One region of the Planococcus shenhongbingii genome, then DNA from elsewhere that is predicted to be linked to it. Evidence: a T-box and tRNA genes for the amino acid it is inferred to sense, from the RefSeq annotation. Region 1 holds a T-box; the other holds one or more tRNA genes.

What was found. The T-box of region 1 lies ahead of ileS (isoleucine--tRNA ligase). A T-box ahead of a tRNA ligase gene usually reads a tRNA of that ligase, here a tRNA-Ile.
Region 2: it encodes a tRNA-Ile, which carries the amino acid that the T-box ahead of ileS (isoleucine--tRNA ligase) is inferred to sense. The anticodon was not compared.

Annotation. Positions count from the first base shown of each region.
Region 1 is NZ_CP129235.1:2,642,197-2,649,570, forward strand. Features, by position in the region: gene QWY16_RS13065 (solute carrier family 23 protein) at 1-348, opposite strand, end outside; gene pyrR (bifunctional pyr operon transcriptional regulator/uracil phosphoribosyltransferase PyrR) at 367-906, opposite strand; gene QWY16_RS13075 (RluA family pseudouridine synthase) at 1,096-2,007, opposite strand; gene lspA (signal peptidase II) at 2,013-2,492, opposite strand; gene ileS (isoleucine--tRNA ligase) at 2,704-5,466, opposite strand; T-box leader at 5,510-5,726, opposite strand; gene QWY16_RS13090 (DivIVA domain-containing protein) at 5,770-6,285, opposite strand; gene QWY16_RS13095 (YlmH family RNA-binding protein) at 6,378-7,166, opposite strand; gene QWY16_RS13100 (YggT family protein) at 7,231-7,374, opposite strand, start outside.
Region 2 is NZ_CP129235.1:1,329,194-1,336,567, reverse strand. Features, by position in the region: gene QWY16_RS06680 (o-succinylbenzoate--CoA ligase) at 1-480, opposite strand, end outside; gene menB (1,4-dihydroxy-2-naphthoyl-CoA synthase) at 542-1,360, opposite strand; gene menH (2-succinyl-6-hydroxy-2,4-cyclohexadiene-1-carboxylate synthase) at 1,357-2,184, opposite strand; gene menD (2-succinyl-5-enolpyruvyl-6-hydroxy-3-cyclohexene-1-carboxylic-acid synthase) at 2,184-3,881, opposite strand; gene QWY16_RS06660 (isochorismate synthase) at 3,868-5,259, opposite strand; tRNA gene QWY16_RS06655 (tRNA-Glu) at 5,801-5,872, opposite strand; tRNA gene QWY16_RS06650 (tRNA-Ser) at 5,879-5,969, opposite strand; tRNA gene QWY16_RS06645 (tRNA-Asn) at 5,974-6,048, opposite strand; tRNA gene QWY16_RS06640 (tRNA-Ile) at 6,050-6,126, opposite strand; tRNA gene QWY16_RS06635 (tRNA-Gly) at 6,144-6,217, opposite strand; tRNA gene QWY16_RS06630 (tRNA-Phe) at 6,225-6,300, opposite strand; tRNA gene QWY16_RS06625 (tRNA-Asp) at 6,318-6,393, opposite strand; tRNA gene QWY16_RS06620 (tRNA-Met) at 6,398-6,474, opposite strand; tRNA gene QWY16_RS06615 (tRNA-Ser) at 6,525-6,617, opposite strand; tRNA gene QWY16_RS06610 (tRNA-Ile) at 6,634-6,710, opposite strand; tRNA gene QWY16_RS06605 (tRNA-Met) at 6,719-6,792, opposite strand; tRNA gene QWY16_RS06600 (tRNA-Ala) at 6,812-6,887, opposite strand; tRNA gene QWY16_RS06595 (tRNA-Pro) at 6,894-6,970, opposite strand; tRNA gene QWY16_RS06590 (tRNA-Arg) at 6,999-7,075, opposite strand; tRNA gene QWY16_RS06585 (tRNA-Leu) at 7,111-7,199, opposite strand; tRNA gene QWY16_RS06580 (tRNA-Gly) at 7,228-7,302, opposite strand; tRNA gene QWY16_RS06575 (tRNA-Leu) at 7,309-7,374, opposite strand, start outside.

The DNA of each region.
Region 1 (7,374 bases):
CCACCGGTAGCCGGTCTTCCAGATGATCAATGCGACGATGGCATAGACGAGCGACACAAACATCGCTCCGATCATCGCTGAACCGATGCCGCCGGTTTCAGTTGCAATGGTGATTGGCACAATAAACGCAAACGATGAACCGAGATAAGCCGGCACTTTGAACTGAGTGATAAGGATAAAAATGATAGTTGCGATGCCGCTTGTCAAAAGCGCAATCGCCGGGCTCAAGCCGACCAATTTTGGAACGAGAATCGTCGCACCGAACATGGCGAACATATGCTGTAGGCTCAATGAAATCCATTGGACCGTTTTCGGTTGATCTTGTACATCGAGTACTGCTTCATTCACGGTCATATCTCTCCATTTCTATTCGTGTATCGCTACACGATCGCTGCCGTCACTTTCTTCCATTTGAACGACGATGCGTTCGTTGCTTGATGTCGGGATGTTCTTACCGACAAAATCCGCCCGTATCGGCAATTCCCGGTGGCCCCGGTCAATCAAGACAGCCAACTGGATCTGTGCCGGGCGGCCAAGATCCATGACAGCGTCCATGGCAGCTCTGACCGTTCTACCTGTATACAGGACATCATCCACCAACACCACTTTTTTGTTTGAAATATTATGCGAGATATCCACTTGCTGGACCAGTGGCTCCTGATTCTTGTTCTTGAGACTCAAATCATCCCGGTAAAGTGTAATGTCCAGCTCACCGGTTAAAATCGGCTTGCCTTCAATTTGCTCTATCTTTTCAGCGAGTCGCTTTGCAATGAATGCTCCTCTTGTTTTAATGCCGACCAAAATGCAATCGTCGATTCCTTTATTGCGTTCAATGATTTCATGGGCGATTCGGGTGATGGCTCTTGCAATCGCTTTTTCATCCAAAATATCCGCTTTTTCTGCCATGGACTCCACTCCTTTTCCAAATAAAAAACCTCTTGCCGGAGAGGCAAGAGGTTAGATGCGCAGAAAAATTCAGCGTGGGAGACAGTCTCCCAGCCAGCGTAAATACCTTCTCGGCCTCTCTGGACCGTTTTTAAAGGTGTTGCTTATTCGATTTGTTTTTTTAAGTATAAAGAACAAGCTATTGCTTTGTCAATCTTTCTCTCGAAGAGATTCCAAAAGCTCAGAGAATTCCTCTGGCGCTTCAGCGGAAAATTCAAGATATTCACCAGTTCGCGGATGATTAAAGCCAATGACTTCAGCATGCAGCGCTTGCCCGCCAATATCCATCGTTTTTTTCGGTCCATACTTCGGGTCTCCAACTAATGGGAAACCGATATATTTCATATGAACACGGATCTGATGGGTGCGGCCTGTCTCCAAACGGCACTCAACCAATGTGTAATTGCCGAAACGCTCCAGTACACGAAAATGCGTAATAGCATGTTTGCCTTTATCAATGACTGCCATCTTCTGGCGGTCTTTCACATCCCGGCCTATCGGCGCATCAATTGTCCCTTTATCATGCGGAATATGGCCATGGACAAGGGCCATGTATTTTCTGGTAACTGTCTTTTTCACTAACTGATCGACTAAAGAAGTATGGGCCATATCATTTTTGGCAACCATCAATAAGCCTGATGTATCTTTGTCAATACGGTGGACGATCCCAGGACGCGCAACGCCGTTAATGCCTGATAAATCCGTGCAATGGAACATAAGTCCATTTACAAGAGTGCCTCCTGCATGTCCCGGAGCCGGGTGAACCACCATTCCTCTAGGCTTATTCACGACCAGAACATCCGCATCTTCGTAGACGATTTCCAAATTTAAATCTTCTGGAATCACATCCAGCTCTTCCAGTAATGGCGGAGAGACGATAATGATGTCATCCATACGTACTTTGTAATTCGGTTTAACTGTTACGCCGTTCACTTTTACAGCGCCGTCTTTTACCCAGTTGGCGATTTGTGAGCGGGACCAGTCTTCGTCGATTGACGATACGGCTTTGTCAATCCGTTCGCCAGCCATTTCTTCTGTTATTTCTATTGTCAAATCTTCAATTTCCATTAAGACACCTTTTTCTTTTCTTGTTTTTCATCAATGATGATAAATATGATCATCAGCACAACACCCGCTGTCAATGCAGCATCCGCCACGTTGAAAATCGGGAAATCGTAATTGATGACAGGAATCAGCACATCCACAAAGTCTACGACTTCACCGCGCAGCATGCGGTCGATAAAGTTTCCGATTGCTCCGCCGAGCAGCACCATCAAACTTAATTGAAATAAAGGTTTTCCGGTTGCGTGCTTATGAAAATACCAAAGAATCCCGGCTACTACAGCCACTGTGATAATAGCGAACAGCCACATCTGCCCTTCCAGCATCCCCCAGGCCGCTCCGCGGTTCCGATGCGAAAGCCATCCAAGATACGGGTCCATGACAGAGATCCGTTCACCCAGTTCCATATTTTTTACTACCAGCCATTTGGTCCACTGATCCAGTACAACAATCAGCAGTGCAATCCCATAATAAATAATAAACATGTGTTTCCCCCGTCAATTCATCAGTCAGTTTATTTTACCACATACCGACTTAAAAAAGGAAACTGCCTGAAATGTCACATTTGATAAGTTAAGTTTCTTGTCTCCACTTGCCAATATTCCGAAAGCAACTACCCACTAAACAGCAAACTGTCACAACTAAACAAACAAAAAAGCTGCCAGGGTTTCTCCCGGCAGCTTTCCAGTATTCATATTATGCGTATTGTTTTTCGACGACGCTTGCACAACGCGGGCATAATGCCGGATGTGATTCGTTTTTGCCGATTTCTTCAGAGATTGTCCAGCAGCGTTCGCATTTTTCGCCTGCGGCTTTCTCAACAACCACTGCAACTTTGTTCAATTTCAAAGCATGTTCTGGTGCTTGGTCAATCGTTCCGCCAAACTCGTATTGAGACACGATGAACAATTGAGCAACGTTTTCGTCCACAGATGAAAGTAAGCTGTTTACTTCTTCTGCGCCATAAACGGTCACTTTCGCTTCGAGTGATTTCCCGATAGTTTTCGCAGCACGGGCTTCTTCTAGCGCTTTTAGCACATCGTCGCGGACATCCATAAAGTTTGCCCATTTCACTTCAAGATCTGCAAATGCCGGGTTCATTTCACTTTCCGGGAAATCAGTCAGCTGAACGCTTTCTTCTTCCACGAATCCTAAATAGCCCCACATTTCATCAGTTGTATGCGGAATGATTGGCGTAGCTAATTTCAAGATGGCCATCAACGAATCGAACATAACGGTCTGCATAGCTCGGCGATGCGGATGATCAGCAGCTTCGATATAAACGACGTCTTTTGCGACATCCAAATAGAATGAACTTAAATCGTTTGCGCAATAACCATTTAATGCATGGTAGATTGATGAGAAATCATACGTCTCATAACCTTTGCGAGCCGTTTCAATCATTTTTTGCAGTTTCATGACCATGTACTGGTCCATCTCACGCATATCTTCAAATGCCACTCGGTTTTCTTTTTCGTTGAAATCCGCCAAGTTGCCGTGAAGGAATTTCAGTGTATTGCGGATTTTGCGGTAAACTTCAGAAACTTGCTTGAAGTTATCATCAGATACACGCACATCAGCCGTGTAATCAACAGAAGCTACCCAAAGGCGAAGAATATCTGCACCCATCTGATTCATTACTTTAGCAGGAACAATAACATTCCCTAAAGATTTACTCATTTTGCGGCCATTTCCGTCAAGCGTGAAACCGTGGCTTAACACTCCTTTGTATGGAGCGATGCCATTGATCGCAACACTAGTTGTCAATGATGAGTTGAACCATCCGCGGTATTGGTCAGAGCCTTCCAAGTACAAGTCTGCCGGATATTGAAGATCTTCCCGCTCTTCAAGCACACCTTGGTGTGAAGAACCCGAGTCGAACCATACGTCCATGATGTCCGTTTCTTTGATGAAAATCCCATTCGGGCTGCTTGGATGCGTGAATCCCGGCGGCAATAATTCTGCTGCCGGACGTTCAAACCAGATATTGGATCCGTTTTCGCGGAATAAATCAGCGATATGAGAGATAGTTTCTTTTGTGATGATTGGATCACCGTTTTCCGCATAGAATACCGGAATCGGCACTCCCCATACACGCTGGCGCGAGATATTCCAGTCACCGCGGTCACGCAGCATATTGAATAGGCGCGTCTCGCCCCATGCCGGTGTAAAAGTTGTTTCGTTAATCGCTTTTAAGATTTGATCCCGGAACGCCTCGATAGACACGAACCACTGGGCAGTCGCGCGGTAGATAACCGGCTTTTTCGTCCGCCAGTCATGTGGATACGAGTGCGTGATAAATTCTAGATGCTCAAGAGCTCCCGCTTCATCCAACGCTTCAGTGATGGATTTATTGGCCTTGTCATAGAACTGGCCTTCGAATCCTGGAGCTTCTGCTGTCATTATGCCTTTTTCGTCAACAGGGCAAAGAACGTCTAAACCGTATTTCTTGCCGACCAAAAAGTCATCTTCCCCGTGTCCTGGAGCTGTATGGACAAATCCAGTACCGGAATCGGTCGTAACGTGTTCACCGAGCATCATCAAAGAAGTGCGGTCATAAAGCGGGTGTTGTGTCAGGATATGCTCTAACTGTGCCCCTTTAAACTCTCGGACAACTTCATAATCCGTCCACTCAATTTCTTTCGCCACTACTTCTAATAAATCTTGTGCAACCATGTACAATGATCCATTTACAGAAACCTCAACATAGTTGAAATCAGCGTGTGCCGTGATTCCAAGGTTTGCCGGGATTGTCCAAGGAGTCGTTGTCCAGATTAGAACTTTCGTACCTTCTGCCAAGACGCCCTTTCCATCAATTACCTTGAATGATACATAGATAGAAGGTGATTTTTTATCCTGATACTCGATTTCCGCTTCTGCCAGTGAAGATTCACTCGACGGAGACCAGTAAACCGGTTTTAACCCTTTATAGATATAGCCTTTGTTTGCCATTTTGCCGAATACTTCAATTTGGCGGGCCTCATAAGAAGGTTTCAAGGTCACATAAGGATTTTCCCAATCGCCACGGACGCCGATCCGCTTGAATTGCTCACGCTGGTTATCGATTTGCTCGTAAGCATATTCTTCGCAGAGTTTACGGAATTCCGCAAGAGACATTTCTTTGCGGTTAACCCCTTTATTGGTCAAAGCCTGTTCAATCGGCAATCCATGTGTATCCCAGCCTGGCACGTATGGTGCATGGAATCCCATCATCGAACGTGAACGGACGATCATATCTTTTAATACTTTGTTTAGGGCATGTCCCATATGAAGGTCGCCGTTGGCATATGGAGGTCCATCATGAAGAATGAAGAAAGGACGGCCTTTCGTGCGCTCCAGCGACTTTTGGTAAATGTTCATTTCTTCCCATTTTTTCTGCATTTCCGGTTCCCGGTTCGGCAAGTTGCCGCGCATCGGAAAATCTGTTTTCGGCATCAATAATGTATCTTTATATTCCATTGTAATTCCTCCTGTAGACATAATAAAAAGCCTCCCATCCCTGGAAAGGGACGAGAAGCTAAACTCGCGGTACCACCCTTGTTGCAGCTTATTGCTGCCACTCGAACACCGTAACGTGGTGGAAACGGAATTGGATACTCAATCGGTTCACCAATTCTGCTCAAGAGTGATTTTCCTCAAAACATTCTTCATCAGGCTCGCACTGTCCCTGACTCGCTTTATCGAATTATAAAGAGTACTGTCTCCGTCAACGCTTTTTAATATATGACGTAATTATAGAAGTTAGAAGTTCTTGCGTCAAGCTCAGTAAACTTCTTTCTTTTCTTCCAGTTTATCCAGATTGGTCGTATCGATATCATACTCCATCAATGTTTCCCAATCATCTGTGTCAATCAAGTCCAATTGTGCTTCAACAAGCATTCTGAAACGGCTGCGGAACACTTTTGACTGCTTCTTCAACTCATCGATTTCCATCGCAATGCGGCGGGCTTTCGTCAATGATTCATTGACAATGCGATCAGCATTCTTTTCAGCTTCACGAATAATAAGTTTCGCTTCTTTCTGTGAGTTCCGGCGAACTTCTTCAGCAGCTTCCTGTGCAACAACAATTGATTTTTGAAGAGTGGATTCGATCGTTGTAAAATGGCCGACACGTTCGTCTGTCTGTACCAAACGATCCTCTAATTCTTTCTTTTCTCTTAATAATAATTCGTAGTCTTTGATGATTTGGTCCAGGAATTCGTTTACTTCGTCTTCCTGATATCCTCTAAATCCTCTGCTAAACTCTTTATTATGTATATCCAGCGGGGATAATGGCATTTAGGGCACCTCTCCTTAATTATCTTCGTTTCTTTACATTATACAGTCCGTAGCAGTAAATATCAGTAATATTTCGCATTTTTTCAAACTGCTTATTTGTTATTCTCTAATCGGCCAATCAGCAGACGGATTTTATCCTTCTTGGTACGGCCTTCGATTTCCACCATTTTCACACGTCCATACCCACGAGATGATATCATATCCGATTCATTCAATTCAAATGCTGGCTGTTCCTGGACGGTCCAATTCACTTTTACTTTGCCTCCAGAGATTAAAGCAGCCGCTTTTTGGCGGGAAATATTATAGACTGAACTAATGACCGTATCGAGGCGCAGAGAGCTGACTGTATGGCTTTCTTCCGTCCATTCTTCTGTCACATTTATAAAATCGCTGTCAGAACTTACCTCTTCTAAATGCACTTTCACTTTTGCAGCCGTTGTAAAGTTCGCCTGCAAGTATGCGCTGACTTCATCAGCAACGGCAATCTGAATCTGCTGGCCCTTGATTCGGATGTCACCATACTTGCTGCGATCCAGGCCAATCGACATCATGGAGCCTAATATATCCGGATGCTGGAGAGTAACAAATTTGGTCGGGTAATTCAATTCAAAAACCGTGATCTGAAAATCCTCTTTTTGCACTTCATAATAAGATGGATACAACAACACACGCTGTCTTTCGGCGTCTTTAAATAATCCCGACGCGGCCATCTGGATGTCATTTGAACCTCCGATGACAGAAGTTACGATAAACCGCTGGCGAGGATCAAGAAAATCAGTCAGCTTAGGCGTATAGCGGTCTTCTACATCAATCATCCAGCCAGCGACTTGTTCAATGAACGGCTGCTCGTCTTTTCTGAAATGCTGAAATAATGAATCCATGGGAATGGCTCCTTTACGAAATTAAATGGGCTTCAAGCAAAAAACCTCACTTATCGTGAGGTTATTAGACGAAATAAGAAAACAGAACAACTATGCCTCGGCTTGCAAGATTCAAAGCGAAAATTGCGACGATCGGAGAAAAGTCGATCATGCCAAGCGGAGGAATAAACCTCCGGAAAATATCAAGGTACGGATCTGTAATGCGGGA
Region 2 (7,374 bases), 1.3 Mb from region 1:
CTGCCGAACACCTTTGGGATTTCCCGTCGTCCCGGATGTATACATGATGGAGATTGTACGGCCTTTCTCCCACTCATGCTGAATTTCAAACTCAGCCGGAACCGCTTCCCGGATGGAACTGAATAAAATCGGATTGTAATCCTTCACTTTTTCTTTCAATTCATCATCTACTAAAACAAATTCAGCTTCAGAGTCTTCAATTTGATAAGCCAGTTCTGGTGGCGCCAGCCGTTCATTGAGCATGACCATTTCGCAGCCAACGTGCATGCAGCCATACATGACAAAGACAAATTCGGGATTGGACTTTGCCAAAATGGCGACACGAGACTCTTTTGCAACTCCCAGTGCTGTCAGTTTACCAGCGTACTCGAGCGCTATTTCATTCATTTCAGCAAAAGTCCATTGCTGCTCTTGGAACGATAACGCCATGCGGCCACCGCTTAAATGGCTGCGTTGGCTCAACCAATTCGGATAAGTCATTTAAAAAATCCTTTCTTCAAAAAAAGCTGCCCTAAAAGGACAGCTTCTGATTATTCGGTGATCACGGGAAACGAGGGAATTGGCCAAAGTCCGGTTTGCGTTTTTCTTTAAACGCATCACGTCCTTCTTTTGCTTCATCCGTTGTGTAGTAAAGCAATGTAGCGTCTCCAGCCATTTGCTGAAGACCAGCAAGGCCGTCCGTATCGGCATTCATTGCCGCTTTTACAAAGCGAAGCGCAGTCGGGCTCATCTCAAGCATTTCTTCGCACCATTTTACTGTTTCATCTTCAAGCTGCTCTAAAGGCACAACTGTATTAACTAAGCCCATATCAAGTGCTTCCCGCGCATCGTATTGACGGCATAGGTACCAAATTTCACGTGCTTTTTTATGGCCGATGATGCGGGCCAAATAGCCTGAACCATAGCCGGCATCAAACGAGCCGACGCGGGGTCCTGTTTGTCCGAATCGTGCATTGTCAGCAGCAATCGTCAAGTCGCACACTACGTGCAGTACGTGGCCACCACCAATTGCAAATCCTGCAACCATCGCCACAACAGGTTTTGGAATAACACGGATCAAACGCTGTAGGTCCAATACGTTCAAACGTGGAATTTCATCTTCTCCGACATATCCGCCGTGGCCACGGACACTTTGGTCCCCGCCTGAACAGAATGCTTTCTCGCCTTCACCTGTTAAAACGATAACGCCTACTTTTGAATCGTCGCGTGCACGTGAAAATGCATCGATCATTTCATGCACTGTTTTTGGACGGAAGGCATTGCGCACTTCCGGACGGTTGATCGTAATTTTGGCTATGCCATTATACGTTTCGTATTTAATATCTTCATATGTACGTTCTGTAACCCATTCGCGTGTCATGATTTTCCTCCTCGATAATTAGAACTTAAATACTCCTTTACCATTGTAGCAAATTCAGCAGGTTTTTCCACATGTATTGCATGTCCCGCTTCAATAACGCCGTGCTGCACTTTTGGCAAGGCTTGTTTCATCTCTTCAGCAATCGCCATAAACTTCGGATCCATAGCTCCTGTTACCAATAAAACCGGCAAATTTAACTGCTTTACCTGGGACCAGTAAGACTTTTGCGTACCGGTTCCCATGCCGATTAAGCTATTAGCGAGCCCGAGCGGATTTTGATGCAGCCGTTCTGCGCGGATGGTTTGCTTAACTGTTTCCGGCAATCGTTTCTGGGTGTCAAAAAGTGGGATATTTTCCCATTTATCTACAAACGAAGTAATGCCATTTGCTAAAATCTTCAGCGCCAGCTCACTGTCTCGCTGTTGCCGATCAAGCCGTTCGTCTGCTGATTTTAATCCAGGAGAAGCACTTTCCAGTATCAGTGCCTCTATTTGCTGTGGGTAAGTGCATGCATAAGCAAGAGCTGTGCGGCCGCCCATTGAATAACCCGCAAGCGCAAAATTTTCTAATCCAAGTTGTCCGAACAGCAGATTTAAATCACGGATTTGGAGTTCCATCGTATAGCGTGCAGAATCTTCCGGTGAATCCGTCAGGCCGTGGCCAAGCAAATCAATCAGAACGATTTTATATTCCGGTAAAGCTTTCTCAATTCCACGCCATGTTTTTGTGCTTCCAGTAAAACCGTGAAGAAAAACAATAGTGGATTTCTTGTCAAAGTTTAACACTTCTAGATGGTAGCGAACATCTAAAATTTGAATCTCCATTACTTCGACAGCTCCTCGCTAAACCGGTTCCACAACTTCCGATGGACCTCCACATTTTGTTGCCTGTCTGTAAAAACTTCAATGATTTTTACAAGCTTTTGCTTGTGGCTGCGCAAAGCCGAAATCAACTCTTCTTTCGAGTGCACTGCTGCATACTCAGTATCATACATATTCGCTGCATCCTTAAAATTCATCCCTGTCGGCGTGCCGAACAAATCTTCAAAATACCGCTCTTCCTGCGATTGCGGCAAGTAAGAGAAAATTCCTCCGCCATCGTTGTTCATGATAACAATGGTCAAATCCGTATCTTGCATTTTCGAAGCTATCAAGCCATTCATGTCATGCAGGAATGACAAATCGCCGATAAATAAATACGTCGGGCGTTTTACTGCTGCCTGAACACCAAAAGCTGTCGAGACAACTCCGTCAATACCGTTCGCACCCCGGTTTGCATAAATCATCACATCACGTCCGTTGGTTTTGAAAAACGTATCCAAGTCCCGAATTGGCATACTGCTGCTGACGACGAGATGACATTTATCCAGTTCGTCGAAAAATATCTTTGCCAAGACGCCTTCATCGAGTTCGTTTTCACAATGCTGCTCCACCAATTGCCAGTACAATTTTGATGCCTGCTGCCATTTAACGGCATAGGCATTTTCTTCTTTGGCTTTGATTGGCAGCTGCCATAAGCTTTTTGCTGCCGCTTGGATATGATGGGTTACAACAGACTGGGCATCGCGCATCATCGGGCTTTCATCAAACACGACATAATTTTTGGGTTTGATTGCGGCTAAATACAATGTCAGCGGTTTCGACACCGGTTGAGGACCAATTCGGATGACCACATCTGGAATCATCGCAGCTTTGAACTGTTCACTTTTCAAAATGGCATCATATGAATCGATGATCAAATGCTGATTATCCGGTTTTACATTAGTACGCAAATTGGACAATGGATCTGCCAGAACCGGCCACTGCAAATTCTGTACAAATTCCCAAAAGGTTTCCGGCATAGGAGCAGTCATTTCTCCGACCACCAATACCCCTCTCTCTTGTTCCAATAACCCCTGCAAAAATCCCTCTGTTTCTTTATTTATTATAAGTTCACCAGTGAAATGCATCATTTCGCCCCGGCTTACATAGCTCTGCTCAAAGTCGATGCGCAGCGGTTCACGAAATGGCACATTTATATGGACAGGCCCTTTTGGTTCTGTCTTTGCTGTTGCAACTGACCGGTGGAGATGGCGAGCCAGGAATTCCAATAGATTTTGTTCTTCCGGCATCGGCAAATCAGCAGCCCATTTCACATGGGAACCAAATAAATTGATTTGATTAATAGCTTGCGGCGCACCGACTTCCCGCAATTCAGGCGGCCGGTCTGCTGTCACGACCAGTAATGGAACCCTTGCATAATAAGCTTCTACAACAGCAGGAAAATAGTTAGCAGCAGCCGTTCCTGAAGTGCAAAGCAGCATGACCGGCTTGCCGGATGCTTTAGCCATTCCCAGCGCAAAATAAGCCGCAGAACGCTCATCAATCTGCCGGTATACAGTCAAACCTTCTTGTTTCATACATGCGTAAGCAAGCGGCGTTGACCGGGAACCCGGGCTAATGACCACATCTGTGACGCCTAAGTGTATAAGTGAATGTGTAAAAGCTGATACATACTCTGTTAACGATTTACGATTCGTCACTCAATTGACCTCCAAGCGCACGAAGCATTGGTCTAAATTTAACCCAAGTTTCTGCATACTCCGACTCAGATGTAGAATCTTCTACAATCCCGCCTCCTGCATACAAATAAGCTTCTTTTTCGTTCAGCAGCGCTGACCGGATGGCTACTGCAAACTCGCCGTCGCCTTTTGCATCTATCCAACCGATTGGCGCAGCATAAAATCCTCTGTTCATCGTTTCATACTGGCGGATCAAGCTCAGCGCTTCCTGTTTCGGTTCACCGCCAAGAGCCGGGGTAGGATGCAAATCCTTAACCAAATCGAACAAAGTCGAATCTGGTTTCAATTCTCCTTCAACCGGTGTATAAAGATGCTGAATATCCCTTATCTTCATTAATTTAGGTGTTTTTGGCACAAACATATGGGAACTATGCTCGTTAAAGACTTCACTGATCATGTTAACCACAAATTGATGTTCCGAGCGGTTCTTTTTGTCATTCAGTAATTCATTGCCAAGCTTTTCATCCTTTTCCACCGTGTTGCCTCGGGGAGTGGAACCTGCCAAACATGTAGACAGGGCTAACCGGTCCTTCACTTTTACAAGCCTTTCCGGCGTAGCACCGAAGAACAATTGATTTTGTGCTTCCAAACCAAATAGGAAACTTTCAGGCTGTTCTTCAGATACTTGATAAAGAGCCGACGCAGATGAAAGCGGCTGCTCAAATTCTAATCTCAGGGAACGTGCAATCACCACTTTTTCGGCTTGTTTTGCTTTAATGAGAGCCGTCACTTTAGTAATCGAGTCCATGTATTGCTCTTTCTTAATTTCAGTACGTTCCACTACGAGCGGTTTTTGGTATTTCGGCCGTTCCATAACTTGGGCAGCATGGATCAGCCGATCACGTTCTTTCCGCAAAGCCTCAAATGCATTGAAGGTGGCGTCTTCATTTGTAATTAAATTGATGCTGACATACGCCTGATCATCTTTAATTATCATTTGAAATGATGGCACTGCAAAATAAGCTTGTGGAAAATGGGTCCATTCGCTTTGATTTTCATTTAACGGATCAAATGAAAATCCGCCAAATAATATGGGTTGCACATCTGCTTCTTCATTAACAATCTGGCTGCACAAATTCTGCCAATCTTGCTTGATTTCTTCAAACCGTCCATGATGATTTGGTGAAGCAAGAACATGGGCATGTCCAAGCCCAACTAAGGTAAATGTCTTTTCACGATTTTGCCAGAACATTCGCTTTCCTTGATAATGCTTATCCCCTGCTTCAAAAAATGCCAACGCCGACATTCTGGAGACTTCAATTGTTTCTGTGTAAAAACTGTACGCAAGATATCGCGTACTCGTATATTTTTCTGTCGATGAATTCTGTTGTGGATTCATCTTTTTCCCTCCGTTTTAAACTCGTTGCGTAAAAAATCGCAATCTGCTTCACTTTTTAATCTCTATCTTCTATCATACTCTTTTCTATTAAATTGAGCACAACATTTGCTGTATTTCCAATGAAATTGAAGGTGAATACAAAGGGAAAATTGTACAGAACGACACAATTATTTTTAGCTGACAATGGCTGCCTGGATGATTCAATAAACTTGTCTTTTAACCTTGAAAGACTTTTGTAAAGAGATTCTCAAAGTCATGCCAATCATGATAAAGATAGCAGCATTGTCTTTAGAAGTATTTTTTTGTATTGACTAGAGAGGTATGGTTTCTACCTATTGCTTTTTTAGCTGTTTTTCTTTGTAATGTGTTTGCCATTGTCATAATCGGTATAACCATACATAGCTAAACTTCATTTAAAAAGAATTATCGTTCCATTCAAGCCATTAGCAATAAAAAAAGAGCCACTTTAAAATCAAGTGACTCCTTTATTGAACTTTATCAAAAAAAGAGACATGCATTAGAATGCATGTCTCTTTTAGTATGACCCCTACGGGATTCGAACCCGTGTTACCGCCGTGAAAGGGCGGTGTCTTAACCGCTTGACCAAGGGGCCAATTACTGGCGGAGAAGGAGGGATTTGAACCCTCGCGCCGGTTTCCCGACCTACACCCTTAGCAGGGGCGCCTCTTCAGCCACTTGAGTACTTCCCCAGTATGGCTCCGAAGGTAGGATTCGAACCTACGACCATCGCATTAACAGTGCGGTGCTCTACCACTGAGCTACTTCGGAATGGTGGGCCTAAATGGACTCGAACCATCGACCTCACGCTTATCAGGCGTGCGCTCTAACCAGCTGAGCTATAGGCCCATATGTATAATAATTAATGGAGCGGGTGAAGAGAATCGAACTCTCATCATCAGCTTGGAAGGCTGAGGTTTTACCACTAAACTACACCCGCAAAAAAATGGTGGGTCAGGACGGAATCGAACCGCCGACACTTAGAGCTTCAATCTAATGCTCTACCAACTGAGCTACTGACCCATTTTGTTATGTAAAAATGGCGGTCCCGACCGGGATCGAACCGGCGATCTCCTGCGTGACAGGCAGGCATGTTAACCGCTACACCACGGGACCATTTTGGTTGCGGGGGCAGGATTTGAACCTGCGACCTCCGGGTTATGAGCCCGACGAGCTACCGAACTGCTCTACCCCGCGACAATAATATAGAAGAAATAAAAATGATAGTCCACACATTTTGAAAAAAATGGAGGAGGAAGAGGGATTCGAACCCCCGCGGGATTTGACTCCCCTGTCGGTTTTCAAGACCGATCCCTTCAGCCAAACTTGGGTATTCCTCCGTGCTAATAAAATGAATGGTGGACCTTGCAGGACTCGAACCTGCGACCGGACGGTTATGAGCCGTCTGCTCTAACCAACTGAGCTAAAGGTCCTAAAAAAGTGGCGGCAGAGGGGATCGAACCCCCGACCTTACGGGTATGAACCGTACGCTCTAGCCAGCTGAGCTACGCCGCCAGGATCTTTATTATATAGTTGGTGGAGCCTAGCGGGATCGAACCGCTGACCTCCTGCGTGCAAGGCAGGCGCTCTCCCAGCTGAGCTAAGGCCCCATTGAATGGTCGGGAAGACAGGATTCGAACCTGCGACCCCTTGGTCCCAAACCAAGTGCTCTACCAAGCTGAGCTACTTCCCGAACTGAATTGCTGAGTGGTGAAAAAATATGGCGCGCCCGAGAGGACTCGAACCTCTAACCGCTTGATTCGTAGTCAAGTACTCTATCCAATTGAGCTACGGGCGCATATGATGAAAACCTACGGTTTTTGCAAAACCAAATGGTGCCGAGGACCGGAATCGAACCGGTACGGTAGTCACCTACCGCAGGATTTTAAGTCCTGTGCGTCTGCCAGTTCCGCCACCCCGGCATAGGGTCGGCTATTGGTGCAAAAAAATTGGAGCGGAAGACGAGGTTCGAACTCGCGACCTCCACCTTGGCAAGGTGGCGTTCTACCACTGAACTACTTCCGCAAAAAATGGTGCGGGTGAAGGGAGTCGAACCCCCACGCCCGAAGGCGCTAGATCCTAAGTCTAGTGCGTCTG